3 regions of the Janthinobacterium sp. C22 genome follow, and region 3 is predicted to be linked to each of the others. Evidence: predicted binding sites of a transcription regulator. Region 3 holds the regulator's gene; each other region holds the start of a gene.
What was found. The regulator FliA, encoded in region 3, starts transcription of late flagellar genes. The targets are predictions, from matches to a motif close to CTAAAGTTTNNNNNNNNNNNGCCGNTA.
Positions count from the first base shown of each region.

Region 1: a site for FliA is predicted at 1,277-1,303, ahead of ACRHIG_RS27710 (flagellar protein FliT). Genes of this name have one in related genera too.
Region 2: a site for FliA is predicted at 2,028-2,054, ahead of ACRHIG_RS15645 (FlxA-like family protein). Genes of this name have one in related genera too.

Region 1 is NZ_CP193659.1:5,884,488-5,887,757, reverse strand. It holds gene ACRHIG_RS27720 (type IV pilus assembly protein FimV) at 1-509, shown strand, start outside; gene ACRHIG_RS27715 (hypothetical protein) at 664-816, opposite strand; gene ACRHIG_RS27710 (flagellar protein FliT) at 937-1,209, opposite strand; gene ACRHIG_RS27705 (HDOD domain-containing protein) at 1,411-2,238, opposite strand; gene ACRHIG_RS27700 (M13 family metallopeptidase) at 2,393-3,270, shown strand, end outside.
Region 2 is NZ_CP193659.1:3,355,812-3,359,081, reverse strand. It holds gene ACRHIG_RS15655 (response regulator transcription factor) at 1-123, shown strand, start outside; gene ACRHIG_RS15650 (sensor histidine kinase) at 126-1,616, shown strand; gene ACRHIG_RS15645 (FlxA-like family protein) at 1,657-1,998, opposite strand; gene ACRHIG_RS15640 (PrpF domain-containing protein) at 2,170-3,270, shown strand, end outside.
Region 3 is NZ_CP193659.1:2,104,586-2,107,855, reverse strand. It holds gene motD (flagellar motor protein MotD) at 1-432, opposite strand, end outside; gene ACRHIG_RS09730 (flagellar motor protein) at 449-1,195, opposite strand; gene ACRHIG_RS09725 (RNA polymerase sigma factor FliA) at 1,177-1,908, opposite strand; gene ACRHIG_RS09720 (MinD/ParA family ATP-binding protein) at 1,954-2,817, opposite strand; gene flhF (flagellar biosynthesis GTPase FlhF) at 2,810-3,270, opposite strand, start outside.

The DNA.
Region 1 (3,270 bases), 2.9 Mb from region 3:
GCCGCGCCACGGCGCCCGTGGCCGCCTGTGCGCCGCAGGCGGATGCGGGGCAGGCGGCGGCATGCGTGGCGCTGGACGAGAAAAATACGGCCTTGAATGAAAAGCTCGGTGAACTGGAAGGCAAGATCGGCGTCTTGCAGCAGGCGTTGGCCCTGCCTGCCGCCGCCACGGCCGCCGTGCCGCCCGCTGCCGCGCCAGCCGTGGCGGAAGCGCCCCATGCCAAGCCCAAACCCCTGCACGCGGCGCCTGCGGCCGACAAGGAAAAGAAATCGGGCGGCAACGGCTTGCTGTGGCTCGGTATCGGCACTGTGCTCTTCCTGCTGCTGACGGCGCTCATCGTGTATGCCGTGCGCAAGCGCAGGCAAGCGGCGGAGCCGGGTGCGCCGTCGAAATACTGGGTCTTGCTGCGCAAGCCGTTCGGCCGCAGGAAGAAGAAGGAGGTGCCCGTGTTGACGGAGGCGGTGGAGGAAGGGGCGGCCGAGCCGGAAGCGGAGCCGTTCTCGCGTTAAATTGTGTGCGGGGCCGTGCTAAAAATTGATATAAAAAAAGATATTCAAAAAAGACAGAAAATGTACGTCTCTCGTGTTGCCTATTTTTTAAAGATGGTGATATGATTAATTCAGTGGACTTGCTCTACGACAAAACAGCCCCAGCCTGGCGCAGTCACCAACGATAGTGTGGCGCGGCAAACCAGGTGTAGCGTTGCATAAACGCCTGGGTCTGGAAGCGGTTTGCGATGCCGACGATGTGCTCGCGAACGCCGGATGCAACCGGCAGCGAGGCGACGCCAGGAGATACCTGGGGCTCGCCTTCCACATTCCCCACCTTGCTTTTTGAGCGCCGCAGATGGCGCGCTCGATGTCAGGGTGATAGACGTAAAAAGCACCCGCGGGTGCTTTTGTCGTTTCTGGCGCGGCGACTTGCTTGCCTCTTGGCTTACATGCGGGCGCGCGAACCTGGCATGGCGTTCGACAGCTGCGTCATCCACGGTTCCGTGATGGCGCGGATTTCGCGGTCATTGGCCAGGATTTGCTTGAGCAAGTCGATCTTGCGCAGGCGCGAGGCGCCGGCCAGGGCAGGTACCTTGCCCGCCATGGTTGCGCTGGCGGCGCTGGCGCACTGGTTTTCCAGGGCATCCAAGTCATTCCAGTCGCTCGAACGTGCGGCCACGACCATTTTATTGGTCATTCCTGCAATATTTTCATACATCGAGAGAACGTCGTTGGAGGTCATGAGCACACCCGTAACTAGTGAATGGATTACCGCTTGTCCAGATTAACGGCGGGTCCAACGGGAACTTGAGGGTGTTTTTGAAAAAAATGAAAATAATTTGGATGTTTTCTGGCTGGCCGCCGGCATCGTCCGCAAACCCCCATGGATGCCGGGGTGGCGATGCCGGCAGCGGTGGATTTATTTGACGAGTTCTTCCAGTCCTGCGCTCAGTTCGGCCGGCGGCGGCATCCTGTCGACCAGCACGGACGGTGGCAAACCGAGCGCTTCGGCCACCTCGTTGGGATAGCAGGCGATGATTTCTTCATTGCTCAAGGCATTTTCCTCGATGCGCGCGCGCCAGGCGGCCAGGTGGATGATGGCGGCCAGGCGGTTCAAGGGTGCCTTGGCCAGCGGATCGGGAAAGGCGGCGATGGCCTCGGCAAAGGCGGGCGGAAACTTCCAGCGGCGCGCCAGTTCGGCGCCCACCTGCGCATAATCGTAGCCCAGCGATACCCGTTCCGCGTCGAGCCGGCGCGCATCGAGCGGCGGGGCAATCTTGTCGAGCTGCATGGCTTGCTCGGGCATGGCGGCGTGGATCACCAGTTGCCCGATCGCATGCATCATGCCGATGGTGAAGGCCAGGTCCTGGTTGTCGCCCGTCTGCCTCGCGATCCAGCGGGCCGACACGGCGCTGTGCAGGCTGTAGCGCCAGAATTGCGGTAAATTCAGGCCCGGCACGGCCTTGAAACCGCTGACGAGGCCGGAACTGATGACAAGAGTGCGCACGGTAACAAAACCGAGCATCAGCACGGCGTCTTCCACCGTGCCGATGCTGCGCGAGACGTGGTAATAGGCCGAGTTGGCCAGCCGCAGCAGCTTGGCGCTCAAGGCCGGGTCCGCTCCCAGCTGGCGCGCGATGTCTTCGGTGGCGATGGCGGGGTTGTCGAAACTGCGCACCAGTTCATCGACGATCTTCGGGGCGGCAGGCAGGGCGTGGGGATGCTGGAACAGCGCTTCCAGTTGCATGGCAATCTCCTTGGCGTTCGCGCGGTACGGCGTGCGGTCGTGCCACTATATGCCGATTTTTTGTCCACATGCAAAAAAGTTAGGGGACGCTTTTTCACCTAAAAAGGCAGGATTTTCAGGGTATGATTTTGGCTATTACATCGAAAGGATCGTCATGCACGGTTTGCGTTTTTCCTGGTCCCGGACACCAGTCCAGGCCGCCATCATCCTCGCCCTGGCCGGCGTCTCGCTGACCGGTTTGCCTGCCCAGGCGCATGGCCAGCAAGCGGCCGCCAGCGCCGCCGCCCCCGCTGCCGCGCAGGTCTTGCCCGGCGATGATTTCTACGATTACGTGAATGGCGACTGGCTGCGCAGCACGGATATCCCTGCCGACCGCAGCAGCTGGGGCTCGTTCGCCATGCTGGCCAACGCCACCAACGAGCGCATCATCGGCCTCGTCGAAGGCCTGGCGGCGGCGCCGCAGGCGGATGCGGGCGCGCGCCAGGTCAGCGATTTTTACCGGTCCTGGATGGATGAAGCGGCTATCGAAGCGAAAGGCTGGGCGCCGATCAAGCCGCTGCTCAGGAAGATCGACGGCATACGCGACCGGGCAGGGCTGGCCCGCGCGCTGGGCGAGAGCCTGCGCGCCGACGTCGACCCGCTCAACGCCACCAATTTTTATACGGAAAACCTGTTCGGCCTGTGGGTGGCGCAAGACTTGAACGACACCACGCGCAACGTGGCCTACCTGCTGCAGGGCGGACTGGGCTTGCCCGACCGCGCGTTCTACCAGAGCGACAGCGCGCGCATGCAGGGCTTGCGCGCGGGCTACCAGGCGCATATCGCCGCCATGCTCCAGCAGGCCGGCTACCGCGATGCGCCGGCCCGCGCCGCGCGCGTGTTTGCGCTGGAACAACAAATTGCCGCCAGTCACGCCAGCCGCGAGGATTCGGCCGATGTCGCCAAGGGCAATAATGCGTGGCGTGCCGCCGACTTCGCCAGCAAGGCGCCGGGACTCGACTGGAAAGCCTTCTTCGAAGCGGCAGGGCTGGG
Region 2 (3,270 bases), 1.3 Mb from region 3:
CGCTTCGACCGCAATATCGACGTGCACTTGAGCAGCCTGCGCCGCAAACTGGGCACCCTGGCTGACGGCCGCTCCTGCCTGCAGACCGTGTACCGTCTCGGCTACCAACTGATCAAGGAGTAAGCGTGGGGCGCCTGTTCTGGAAGTTCTTTCTGTGCATCATGCTGGCGCAGGTGACGGCCACCATCGGCATCGGCGGCACGTTCTGGCTGAAAAACCGGGCGGCGCAGCAGGAGCGGGCCCTCGACATCGACACCAGTCCGCCCGCGCAAATGATCATCGAGGCCGCCAGCGCCACCCTGGAAGCGGGCGGCAGCGAGGCCTTGCGGCAATTTCTGGGCAAGCTCGAGCGCATGCGCGTATTTGCCGTCGATGCGCGCGGACACGAACTGATGGGCCGCGCGGTGCATCCCGCCATGCTGAGCAAGGCGCGCGCCATGCTGGAGCAGAGCCAGCCCCATCCCGTCGTGCGCACGGTCACCGGCAGCGACGGCCAGCGCTATCTGCTGTTCCTGCCCTCGTCCGAACGCTTCCGCAATGCCGAGGCAGGCGCCGCGCGCGACACCCTCAATGCCGTCACCCTGAGCGGCCCGCGCGCCATGGGACCCGGTCCACGGCCCAGCGAAGCGGGCACTGCGCCGCCACGCGGCGAATTCGGCCGCGGCATGCCGCCCGGCCCGCGCATGGACAGTCCCTACCGCACCTTCATTCCCCTCGGCGCCGCCATCGCCGCCAGCCTGCTGTTCGCCTTCTTGCTGGCCTGGTATTTTGCGCGCCCCATCCGCGACCTGCGGCAGGCGTTCGAGGCCGCCTCGCACGGCAACCTGGCGCCCCGTTTTCACGCCAGCGGCAAGCGCGGCGACGAGTTGACGGACCTGGGCCGCGATTTCGACCGCATGACGGGCCGTTTGCGCCATCTCATGGAGAGCCAGACGCGCTTGCTGCATGACGTCTCGCACGAACTGCGCTCGCCGCTGGCGCGCCTGCAGGCCGCCATCGGCCTGGCGCACCAGCAGCCGGACAAGATGGACGCCTCGATGCAGCGCATCGAACGCGAAAGCGAACGCATGGACAAGCTGATCGGCGAGCTGCTGACCCTGTCGCGGCTGGAAGCCGGTGCCGGCTCCCCGCTCAGCGAAGACGTCGACATTGCCGAGCTGCTGCACGACATTCTGGAAGACGCCCGCTACGAAGCGAAGGCGCGCCAGGTGGACATCGCCCTGGAGGGCGACGCAGCCAGCGCCGACGCCGCTGTCACGGGCCGGCCCGAACTGCTGGCGCGCGCCGTGGAGAACGTGGTGCGCAATGCCGTCAAGCATAGTTCCGATGGCGGCACGGTGGAAGTAAAGCTGTCGCGCCTGCATGACGGCAGGCAGGATCTGCTGCGCATCGCCGTGCTGGACCGCGGCCCCGGCGTGGCCAGCGCCGACCTGGCCAGCATTTTTGAACCCTTCTTCCGCGCCAGCAACACCCAGCACAGCACGGACGGCCACGGCCTGGGCCTGGCCATCGCCCAGCACGTCATCGGCGCCCATAGCGGCCGCATCGGCGCCAGCTTGCGCAGCGGTGGCGGGCTGTGCGTGGAAATGTTGTTGCCCGTCAAAACGCCAGGCTGAGCTGCCGCGAGCCTGCCGACGGGAATTGCCAGCGACCTGCCTACGCCTGGGTATCGATGATGCTGCCCAGGGTCGACGCGCTTGACCTGGCGGGACTGGACGCCGACTCGGCGCTGCTGGCCGCCTGAGAATCGTCTTGCGCCGCCTGCTGCGCGGCAGCAGCTTGCAACTGAGCAATTTGCGCCTGCAAGGCCTGGATTTGCTGCGCCAGCTGCTGCTGCAGCTTTTGCGACGCCTCCGTCTGCTCGCCCTTCTGCGACTCCGTCAACTGCTTTTGCGCCGCCGTGATCTGCTTTTGCAGCGCCGCGATCTGCGCACTGCTGCCCGCACTGGCGCCACTGGCCGCGCTGACTGCGCTGCCGGAACCGATTGCCGCTACCATACTGCCTCCTTGATCATTCAATACCTTATTATCGGCGCGCAAGGTACTCAATACAGGGCGGCAAGTGTAAAGGCGGGTAAAGGCATGTAAAGACGCCGCGCACACCATCCGATTGCACACCAGCAAGAAAAACTGGCACACTGGCGCTTCCTGCCTTGACCACGATCCATGATGATGACGCCCCTGCTGCCCGCCCTGCCCGACCTCGTGCCCCGCCTGCGCTGCGGCATGATCGAGTTTCCTGTCCACCACATGCGCGGCGGCACATCGACGGGCCTGGTCTTGCATGCAGCTTCCGTGCCGGCCGAACAGACGCTGCGCGAGGAATTGCTGCGCCACCTGATGGGTGCGCCCCAGTCCGGCCGGCAGCCGGGCAACCGGCAAATCACGGGCCTGGGACGGGGCGCGCCCACCAGCAACAAGGTCTTCCTCGCCGGGGTGGAACAGCATGCGGGCCAGCCGCGCCTGGTCAGCACCCTGGCGCAGCTGGCGGGCGAGCACGGCGATATCGACTGGAGCGTGAACTGCGGCAATATGTCGTCCGCGCTGCAACTGTGGGGACTGGACAGCGGCGTGATCGAGGCCCTGGCCATCGGCGCGCACGACGTCGATATCCGCAACACCAACACGGGCGTCATCACCACCTCGCGCATGGCGCGCGAACTCGATGGCAGCTTTACGGCCGCCAGCATTCCTGGCGTGACCGGCAGCTTCCCCCGCGTGGACCTGTTCCTGCGGCAGCCGGCCGGCGCCAAGACGGGCAAATTACTACCAACAGGCAATGCGCAGGATGTGGTGCACGGCTATGCGGTCTCGTGCGTGGACGTGGCCGTGCCCATGGTTATCGCGCTGGCGAGCCAGTTCGGCAAGACGGCGCGCGAGTCCATCGCGGAACTGGAAGCGGATACCGCGTTCATGCAGGCGATCCGCCAGGTGTGGAGCGCGGCGGGACTGCTGATGGGCTTGCGCAAGCGCGATGGCCGGTTGATGACCTTGGAAGAGCTGGAACGTAGCGAAACCATCCCCAAGTTCTGCATCGTGGGACCAGCCGTGGGAGAGGGAAATATTGCGGTGCGTTACTTCACGCCGCAATCGGGCCACGCCTCGCTGGCCGTTTCGGGCGGCTGCTGCCTGGCGGCCGCCTGCCTGATACCGGGCACGGTGGCGCATGCGCTGGCAAGCGGCGTGCCGCCTGTCGGGCCGGCCGATACGGAGATTGAACTGGGCATAGCCAACCCGGCCGGCATCCTGGACACCACCATCGTGGCGCGC
Region 3 (3,270 bases):
CGCCGTCAGGCGCGCCGCGCCCGGGTCGAACAGCACGCTGGCATTGATTTCCACGCTGACGCCGCGGCTCGTCTGCGTCACGCGGACCTTGCCTTCCTTCACCAGCGGCGCCAGGGTCGATGTGAGGTCCTGCGCCAGGCGCGTCATGTGTTCGCGCTCGCGGCGGATGGCTTCCGTGCGGCGTTTCAGGGCGGGATTCGGCAGCGGAATGGCCTGCGGCGCTTCCATGATGATGGGCGGCGCGCCCTTTTCCAGGCTGAAGGCCTGGCCGATGGCGTTCTGGAAGACGCGGTATTTGCCTTCATTGACTTGCGAGATCGCATACATGACGACGAAAAACGCGAACAGCAAAGTGATGAAGTCGGCGTACGAGATCAGCCAGCGGTCCTGGTTGTCCGGTTCCTCGTCATACTTCCTGCGCGCGCGCCGCATCATGCTCAGTGCTCGCTCAGTGCTCGTGAAGCAGGCTGGAGACGCGCTCTTCGATGATGCGCGTATGGTCGCCCGTGGCGATGTCGTACAGCACGGCGGCCGTGATTTCATACTGCACCACGCGGCGCGAGACGATGGCCTTGAGTTTATTGGCCACCGGCAGGAACAGCAGATTGGCCAGGCCGACGCCATAAATCGTCGAGACAAACGCGACGGCGATGCCGCTGCCCAGTTTGCTCGGGTCGGTGAGGTTTTCCATCACGTGGATCAGGCCCAGCACGGCCCCCAGGATGCCGATGGTGGGCGAATAGCCGGCCGCCGATTCCCACACCTTGACGGCCTGGCGCTCGGCCAGTTCGTAGGCGGTAATCTCCACGTCGAGCAGCTGACGCAGCTTGTCGGGCGCGATGCCGTCGACGATCATGCGCAAGCCCTTGGCGTTGAAGCGGTCGGCCGTGTTTTCCATCAGGCGCTCGAGCGCCAGCGGGCCGTCGCGGCGCGCCGTCAGGCTCCATAGTCCGATGTCGCGCGCCAGCGCGGCCCGGGTGTCGGCCGGCGGCAGGAAGACCCAGCGCAGCATTTCCAGGCCACGCACAAAAGTGCGCAGCCGCGTCTGCAGCAGCACGGCGCCGAAGGTGCCGATGATGACGATGGCGAAGGCAGCCGGCTGCAGCAGGGAGGCCATCTTGCCGCCTTCCAGTGCCTGGCCGACCAAGAGGCCCGCCAGCGCCAGCGCCAGCCCGATTACGCTGGACCAGTCCACGCCTGCTCCCTCAAGGTTGCGCGCAGGCGCGCGACGGCCTGGGTATGCAGCTGCGAGACGCGTGATTCGGACACGCCCATCACCGCGCCGATCTCCTTCAGGTTCAGCTCTTCTTCGTAATACAGGCCCATGAGTATTTTCTCGCGTGGCGGCAGCGCGTCGATGGCATCGATCACGGATTGCCGGAAATCGGTATCGAGCAGGGAACGCAAGGGGTCGCTGTCCTCGTCCACGCAGTGGCGGTCGAGGAAGCTGTCATTGCCGTCCGGGTCATGAAAGTCTTCGTAGTACACCAGCTGGTGGCCGCCGCCGTCGCCCAGCATTTCCTGGTAGTCGGCCAGCGACATTTTCAGCAGCTTGGCCACTTCCGACTCGGTCGGCGGATGGCCGAGGCGCTGCTGCAAGGTGCTCATCGCCTCTTCGATCTTGCGCATGTTCTGGCGCATGCTGCGCGGCAGCCAGTCGCTGGTGCGCAATTCGTCGAGCATGGCGCCGCGGATGCGCAGCACGGCATACGTCTCGAACTGCGCGCCATGCGTCTCTTCATAGCGGCTAATGGCATCGAGCAAGCCGATCATGCCGGCCTGGATCAGGTCATCGACCTCGACCGAAGGCGGCAATTTCGCCTTCATATGGTGCGCCAGACGCTTCACCAGCGGAATGTGCTCCGTCAGCAAATAGTCCTTGTTCGATTTCCCTTTGACCGTGTACATAGGCTGCTTATTGTTTTCTCGTCTTATCTGGTGCTACGGTTGGTGTCAGGCGCTGAACTGGTGCGGGCTCCCCGTCTGGTACAAGGTGCCGCCAAGCACCGGCGCCGCCGAACGGGCCAGCCGCTCGGCCAGTCCGCGAAACGCCACCGAGGCGCCCGCCAGCGGAAACGCATCGACCACGCTGCGGCCCAGGCGCGCCGCGCGGTGCAGATATTCATCGGCAGGCACCGAACCCATCGAGGTCAGCTTCACGGCCAGGTAGCGGCTCGCCGCCTGCGCCATATTATCGTATACCACTTTTGCCTCGGATTCGGAAGCGCCGGTGACGAGAATGCCGAACGGCCGGCGTCCCAGTTCCTGGCTCAGGCGCTTGATCAGGCAGTACGCGGCCTTGATCGAGGTGGCGCTGGTCGACACTTGCACCACGATATCCGACGAGGCCATCAAGGGCACGGGGAAGCAATCGCCCTCGTCTGCCACGACGCCGTCGACCAGCACGATGCCGCTCTGGCGCGCCAGCACCTCGAAGGTCTTGCCCAGGCGGCGCAGTTCGTCCTCGCCCGCATAGTCCATGCTGTCCATCAGGTGGTTGCGCGCGCCCAGGCTGGCCACGCCGAAGCCTTGCGGCACCTGGTGGATGACCTGGTTCAAGCCGCACTGCTGGCGCGCCACGTCGCGCAGGCTGGCGCCGTGGGCCAGTCCCAGCCGTGCCGCCACGCCGTCGCCGCCGCCGCTGGCGTCGAGCAGCAGCACGTCATTGCCGCCGTAGACGAGCGAAGCGCCCAGGTTGACCAGCATGGCGCCCTTGTCGTCCTGCGGCGTGGCCGAGAGGAACGTCATGACGCGCGGCTGCGGGCCGGCCAGCATGCGGCGCAAGCCCTCGGCCTGGTCGAAATCGAAATTAGCCAAGGTGCACCCCGCGCGCTTCGTGGTTGCGGGCGGCCGCCTGCGCCATCAGCAGCGGCAGTTCGGCATCGGAAAACTGCGTCGCCGCCGCATCGCGCTTGAGCTTGAAGGCGCGGTCGATCAGGTAGCCGCGGTCGGCCAGGTACAGGTCTTCCGGCACGCGCTGGCCGTTCGACACATAAAACAGGTTCAGCTTTTGGCGGATCACCACGTCGAGCACATTGCCGATCGAGGCCGCTTCATCGAGCTTGGTCATGATGCAGCCGGCCAGGCCGCTGCCCTGGTAGGCGCGCACCACTTCGTTCAGCGTTTCCTGCGTCGCCGTGGAGTTCAGGCACAGCAGGCGTTTCACGTCGGCGCCGGCGCCCGACAGCATGGCCACCTGTTCCGTCACCATCTGGTCGCGCTGGCTCACGCCCACCGTATCGATCAGCACCGTGTGCTTGTTCTTGAGTT